3 regions of the Micromonospora sp. DT63 genome follow, and region 1 is predicted to be linked to each of the others. Evidence: riboswitches for the same ligand, from Rfam matches in the RefSeq annotation. Region 1 holds a riboswitch; each other region holds the start of a gene.

Region 1 (2,193 bases):
CACCCTCGGCAGCCTGGTGCTCACCGGAGTGCTCGCGACCATCGCCACGGCCGCCACCCGGCTCACCGGCTTCGGCAGCGAGGACGCCACCACGCTGTCGATGTTCCAGGCCCACGTGGACCTGCGCGGCCTGCTGCTCGCCGGGATCATCATCGGCTCACTCGGGGTGCTCGACGACGTGACAGTCACCCAGGCCGCCACCGTCACCGAACTGGCGAACGCCAACCCCGGTCTGAGCCGGCTACAGCTCTACCGGGCGGCCACCCGGGTCGGCCGGGCGCACATCGCCTCCACGGTCAACACCATCGTCCTGGCGTACGCGGGCGCCTCACTACCGCTGCTGCTCCTGCTCACCGCCGACACCCGCCCCCTCGGGCAGATCCTGACCAGCGAATTCCTCGCCCAGGAGATCGTCCGCAGCGCGGTCGCCACACTCGGCCTGATCGCCGCCGTACCCCTCACCACCGGGCTGGCCGCCGTGGTGACCGCGGCCGGGGCGACGCCGACGCAGGACACGGACGCCGACGTCCTGACACCGCGCCCCCGTCGGGACCGGACGGAGACACTGGCCGCTCTCAGCTCCCCGCCAGGGGGTCGGCCCGACGGACCCGACCCGGAGCGGAACGCACCCCCATCCACCGCCACCACCGGGTGGCCAGAGCCGAACAGGAGCACTGATACGGCATGGTGACACTCCTCAGCGTGACCGGATCGGGCACTCGCCCTGAGAACCGCGTCACTGGTCACTCAACGCCATGGCGAAATGACACTTTTAGTCGGCATCAGGACGTAGCTCAGGCGGTGGATTCTCGGGTAACCTCGCTGCCGGCCACCGACGAAGGCGCGCAGCGGCGCCTGCGGTGCCACCGCCCAATCGCCAACCGGCGAGCCGGGGACCCAGGTACGTGGGGTGAATCCGCGACAGCGGTAGGGGCCACTTCCGCCCCGAACCCGTCAGCTAACCCGGTCGGCGGTCGACGGAAGGGAACATTGTGACGGCACCCCTACGCCGCTGGTTGACACCCGTGGTGGCCGTGCTCGCTGCGCTGACCGTGTTCGCCGGCCCCCTCCCGGCCCACGCCGCCCCGACGACCCCCACACCGTCCGGGCACGAAGAGGAAGACGAACCCAAGCTCCTCACCGACGTCATCGAGCAGACCAACCGGGACTACGTGGCGGCCAAGTCCAAACTGGACAAGTCCAAGAAGCGGCAGCTTGAGCTGGCGGTGGAGGTCCAGCGGGCCAAGGCCGACCTGGACGCGCTGGCCCCGCAGGTCGCGCAGATCGCCGCCCAGTCGTACCGGACCGGACGGGTCGGCGCGATCGCGATGCTGCTGGAGAGCGACGCCCCGGACTCGTTCGTCCGCCGAGCCGCGGCGCTCGACGAGATGAACATGGTCAACGAGAAGAAGCTCGCCGAGGTCAACGCGGTCAAGTCCCGCGCCGAGCAGGCCAAGCTGGCCCTCGACGCGGAGATCCGCGAGCAGCAGAAGCAGACCGCCCTGATGGCGAAGGACAAGCGCGACGCGGACAAGGCGCTCGCGCTGGTCGGCGGTCAGGGTTTCACCGGCGGTCTGGTCGACGCCGTCTCGCCGGTCGCCCGGATCGGCCCGGGTCGCACCGCCGACGGTGACTGGAAGCCGCAGTCGTGCAGCGAGGACGACCCCACCACCTCCGGTTGCGTCACCCCGCGCACCCTGCACGCGTACAAGGAGGTCAAGCGGGCCGGCTTCAACCGGTTCGTCGGCTGCCACCGCAACGGTGGCCCGTACGAGCACCCGAAGGGCCGCGCCTGTGACTGGTCGTTGCAGAAGAGCGGCTTCAGCCCGTGGCACAACAACGACACCCGCATGTACGGCAACAACGTCGCCGCGTTCCTCATCCGCAACGCCGACCGCCTCGGCATCTACTACGTGATCTGGAACCGGCAGATCTGGTTCCCGGCGACCGGCTGGAAGTCGTACAGCGGGCCGTCGAACCACACCGACCACGTCCACATGTCGATGCTCTGATCCACCCGACGAAGTCCGAGGGCCGTCCCGCATCAGGCGGGACGGCCCTCGTCGGGTCAGGCGCGGCGAAAGCCGCCGGGCGGCAGTTGTCGGGTCAGGCGGCGGCGGAGGCTGCCGGGTCGTCCGAGGTCGCCGCATCGGCCGGTACGGGGGTCACCGGGCGCACCACGCCGGCGGCGAG
Region 2 (2,193 bases), on a different contig from region 1:
TGCGGGTGGCGGGCGGTATTCGCGGCATACCCGAATGCTGCCGGCCCGGCCCGGCCGGGTCGTCCGACCGCCGGCGACGTCCGGGGTACGTCCGCTGACGTACCCGGGGCCGGCGCACCCGCTCGACGGTGCGCCGGCCACCGACAGGGTCAGTACACCGACAGGTGTACGTGGTTGGTGTGGTCGCTGGAGGGGTCGCCGTTCCCCCCGCTGTACGACTTCCACCCGCTGCTGGGCAGCCAGATCTGCCTGTACCAGATCACGTAGAGCACGGCGAGCCGGTCGGAGTTGCGGATGAAGTAGGCGGCCAAGTTGCTGCCGTACGTCTTGTCGCCGCCGGTGGCGTCCCCGCCGAAGCCGCCCTTCTGCGCGGCGAAGTCACAGGCCCGACCCTTCGGGTGTTCGCCCGAGCCGCCCGAGCGGTGACAGGAGACGTACCGGGTGAAGCCGGCGGCCTTCGCCTGGTTGAGGGCGTGCAGGGTGCGGGGGGTGATGCAGCCGCTGGCCGGGGTGGGGTCGTTGATGCTGCACGACTCGGACGGCCAGGAGCCGTCGGAGTTGCGCGGCGCGGGCTGGGCGTTGGCGGTGGAGGTGCCCCGGTTGGAGCTGGTGTCGGCGGCGGTGGTGCGCGGCTTGCTGGTGGCCACCGTCAGGGCCCGTTCGGCCTGCTCCTTGCGCTTGGCCATCACCTCGACCTGCTTGCGCTGCTCGCGGATCTCGCCGTCCAGGGCGGTGCGGGTGCGGTTGGCCTCGTCCCGGGTGGCGTGCAGGTCGCGCAGCACCCGGTCCTCGTTGGCGGCCACCACGTCCAGCGCGGCCGCCCGGTCCATGAAGCCCTCGGGGGTGTTGGTGTTGAGCAGCGCCGAGACGGTGCTGAGCCGGCCGGTGCGGTAGGCCACGCCGGCGATCTCGCCGACCTTGCCGTTGCGCACGGTCATCTCGGCCTCGGTGGTCTTCAGCTTTGCCGCGAGTTGCTGCTGTCGCTGGACGGAGGTGTCCAGGGCGCGCTTCGCGTCCAGGTAGCCCTTGCTGGCGGCCTCCAGTTGGGCCCGCAGCGCGGGGGTGCCGCCCTCCTCGTCGCCGTCGGGTGCCGCGGCGGCCCGCAGGCCGCCGGGGGGAGCGGCGGTGGCGGCGCCCACCGGGAGGGCGACGCCGAGGGTGACCATCATGACGATCAGTGCCGCGAGTCGGGCGGCGGGTGGTCGTGCTGGTGCCACTACGCATGTCCTTCCGTCAGCCGCCGACCGGGTTAGCTGACGGGTTCGGGACGGAAGATCCCTACCGCTGACGCGGATGCACCCCAGGAACATGGTTCCCCGGTTCACCCTCTCGGGTGATTAGGCGGCGGCCGCCACCGGCGCCGGGAGGGCGCCGCCGGGTGGTGGCCGGGGACGAGCCTACCGGTGCAGGTGGGGCGTGTGCAGTCGATGTGACGGAAGGTGTCCGCGCCACCACCCAAAATGACTGCTGAACGGTCATTTCGTCAGGTAAGGGATCACCACTCGATCGAACCGCAGGCGTCCGGGGCGGCGCCGGGCTCGATCTGGAGCGTGGCGTGCTCGATGCGGAAGTCCTCCCGCAGGGCGCTGCGCGCCGCGGTGAGCACCGCGCCGACCTCCCCGCCGGGCGCCATGATCAGGTGTGCGGAGGCCACCTCCATGCCCGAGGTGAGCGTCCAGACGTGCAGGTCGTGCACCTCGACGACGCCGGGCACCGCGGCCAGTCGGTCGTGCACTGCGGTGACCTGGAGGTGTTCCGGGGCGGCCTGCACCAGGATGCGGACGGCGGCGCGGCCCAGCCGCCAGGTGCGCGGCAGGATGAACACGCCGATGGCGACCGCTACCAACGGGTCGGCCCACCACCACTCGGTGACCGCGATGAGCAGCGCCGCGCCGATCACGCCGAGCGAGCCGAGCAGATCGCCGAGCACCTCCAGGTAGGCGCCCTGGAGGTTGATGCTCTCCCGGGCGCCGGCGCGCAGCAGCGCGAACGCGACCACGTTGGCGAGCAGGCCGAGGACGGCCACCGCGAGCATCGGGCCGGTCAGCACCTCGTGGGGGTCGCCGAACCGCCCGATCGCCTCGATCAGCACGTAGACCGCCACGCCGGAGAGCAGGACGGCGTTGGCCAGGGCGGCGAGCACCTCGAGGCGGTAGAGCCCGAAGGTGCGCTGCGGGTCGCCGGTGGCCCGCC
Region 3 (2,193 bases), on a different contig from region 1:
ACGTCACTCGCTGGCCGTCGTCGGTCACGCGGGACTCGCCGGCGCCGATGGTGGTGAAGACCTCGTCGGCGAAGGCCGCCGCGGCGTCGGCGCTGTCCGCGCCGGCGTACCGGGCCACCGCGCCGTACCAGGTCGCGGGGTCGGTGCCGGCACCCACCGGGGCGCCCACCTCCCGTTGGTACGCGGCCAGCAGCGCCGCCCCGCCCCGAATGTTTGTCGTCGGGTCGCTGCGCAGCGCCTCGGGGGCGGCCCCGGTCAGCGCGGCGGCGGCGTCGACGGTCTGCAACGCGGCGGTGGGCGGCGCGGGATCCGTGGCCGTTGCGGGTGCCATGGGGGCACGGGAGTCGTCGCCGCGCGGATCCTCGGCGCCGGCGTCGTGGTGGCCGCGCGCGGGTAGGGCGGCCACGTGGCGGGCATCGGTCAGGTGCATCGGTCCGTAGCCGCCGCTGGTGCTCGGGGTGCCGGCGTTGCTGTCCCAGCGGGACTCCAGGTAGGAGACCCCGAGCAGCACGGCGGTCGGCACGCCGTACTCGGTCGACGCGGCGGCGTACTGCTGCTGACGGTCGGCGGAGGGTGCTGCGGAGGCGGTGCCGGCGCTCAGCGGTACGGCGGCCGTGGCGATGACCACCGCGACCGCGAGCGATGCGCGCCGGCCGGCGGACAGGGTTGGACTTTCCATCGAACCCCCTAGATTTGACTGGTAACTGTGTCGTCACCTTCGCGCCGGTCGGGAGTCTGCGTCAATACCTTTCCATATATCAAACTGCATCGAAAGAAACCTTCACACACGCTCGGTGATCTCTTCCAATCGGTACGGAGTGTCACGGCCGCACGGGTTGCGGATCGGTAACGGCCGTCTCTACTCTGGTCATTTGTCGGCCCGGTAGCAGGTCCGCCCATCCCGGGCGGTAACGGACCGACACCGCCGAGTCGCTTTCGAGCGAGCCGGGGACCCAGGTTCCCCCGGGGTGAATCCGCAGCCAATGCGGTAGGGCGCCAACTTCCCGCCCGAACCCGTCAGCTAACCCGGTAGGCGGTCGGGAAGAAGGAGTACGGAACCCCGGTGGCCCTCCATGCCCCGCGGCCGTCGTCCGAACGGTCGGCCCCGGCCGACCCGACGTCGACAGTGCCGCGTCCACGCTGGTCCCGCTTCACCACCGCCCTCGCCGCACTGGTCGGCGTTGCCGTCGTCCTGACCGGCAGCGCCACGGCGGCCCACGCGGACCCGTCCGTCGCCGAGATCGAGCGCCAGATCGACGCCGACTGGAACAAGCTCGAACCGGTAATCGAACGGCACAACGCCACCCGCGCGGACCTGGCCGCCAAGCGCAAGCAGGCCGACGCGCTCGCCGCCCGCATCGCGCCCCTGGAGCGCCAGGTCGACGCCGCGATGAACAAGGTCAGCGCGCTGGCCGTGCGCGCGTACATGGGCGAGAACCTGTCGACGGTCAACACGATGCTCGGCAGCCGGTCGCCCGGCGAGGTGGTCGGGCAGCTCGAAATGCTCGACCGGTTCGCCCACAACCAGCAGCAGGACGTCCGGCAGGTCGCCGATCTCCGCGACGAGCTGGCCCGGCAGAAGGCGCCGCTCGACGAGATGGTGGCCCAGCTGACCCGGACCGAAGCGCAGCTGGCGGCGAAGAAGAAGCAGATCAACGACGAGATCGACAGGCTGCAGAAGCTGCGCCTCAAGGTGTACGGCAACGGCGGCGGCGGTCCCCTGCGTCCGGCGCCCTGCCCGGCCAGCTACCCCGGCGGCGGCGCGGGCATTGCGGTCAAGTTCGCCTGCGCTCAGATCGGCAAGCCGTACGTGTGGGGCGCCGAGGGTCCGAACTCGTACGACTGCTCCGGGCTGATGCTCGCCGCGTGGGCGAAGGCCGGTGTGTCTCTGCCGCACAACGCCGCCGCGCAGAGCCGGGTGACCAAGAACGTCAGCAGAGGTGATCTGCGCCCCGGTGACCTGGTCTTCTACTACAGCGACATTCACCACGTCGGCATGTACGTCGGCAATGGCTGGGTGGTGCACGCCTCCCAGGCCGGTGTGCCCATCAAGATGAAGAAGGTCGACGACGGGCCGATCCACAGCTACGGCCGTCCCGGCTGACCGACGCCGGACACAGCGAGGGCCCGTCGCGATCTCGTCGCGGCGGGCCCTCGTCGTGCGTCAGCGCGTCGGCCAGGCACGCCAGTTCT

What was found. Region 1 has a riboswitch for cyclic di-AMP ahead of ACLQ27_RS29895 (coiled-coil domain-containing protein). Riboswitches for the same ligand answer to the same signal wherever they lie in the genome.
Region 2: another riboswitch for cyclic di-AMP. It lies ahead of ACLQ27_RS19615 (coiled-coil domain-containing protein); the one in region 1 lies ahead of ACLQ27_RS29895 (coiled-coil domain-containing protein).
Region 3: another riboswitch for cyclic di-AMP. It lies ahead of ACLQ27_RS13610 (NlpC/P60 family protein); the one in region 1 lies ahead of ACLQ27_RS29895 (coiled-coil domain-containing protein).

The regions. Positions count from the first base shown of each region.
Region 1 is NZ_JBNCKQ010000011.1:148,479-150,671, forward strand. It holds gene ACLQ27_RS29890 (YibE/F family protein) at 1-691, shown strand, start outside; cyclic di-AMP (ydaO/yuaA leader) riboswitch at 858-988, shown strand; gene ACLQ27_RS29895 (coiled-coil domain-containing protein) at 993-2,012, shown strand; gene ACLQ27_RS29900 (carbonic anhydrase) at 2,107-2,193, opposite strand, start outside.
Region 2 is NZ_JBNCKQ010000005.1:118,438-120,630, forward strand. It holds gene ACLQ27_RS19610 (hypothetical protein) at 1-28, opposite strand, end outside; gene ACLQ27_RS19615 (coiled-coil domain-containing protein) at 150-1,217, opposite strand; cyclic di-AMP (ydaO/yuaA leader) riboswitch at 1,223-1,354, opposite strand; gene ACLQ27_RS19620 (cation diffusion facilitator family transporter) at 1,496-2,193, opposite strand, start outside.
Region 3 is NZ_JBNCKQ010000003.1:281,676-283,868, forward strand. It holds gene ACLQ27_RS13605 (N-acetylmuramoyl-L-alanine amidase) at 1-679, opposite strand, end outside; cyclic di-AMP (ydaO/yuaA leader) riboswitch at 914-1,050, shown strand; gene ACLQ27_RS13610 (NlpC/P60 family protein) at 1,064-2,104, shown strand; gene dcd (dCTP deaminase) at 2,165-2,193, opposite strand, start outside.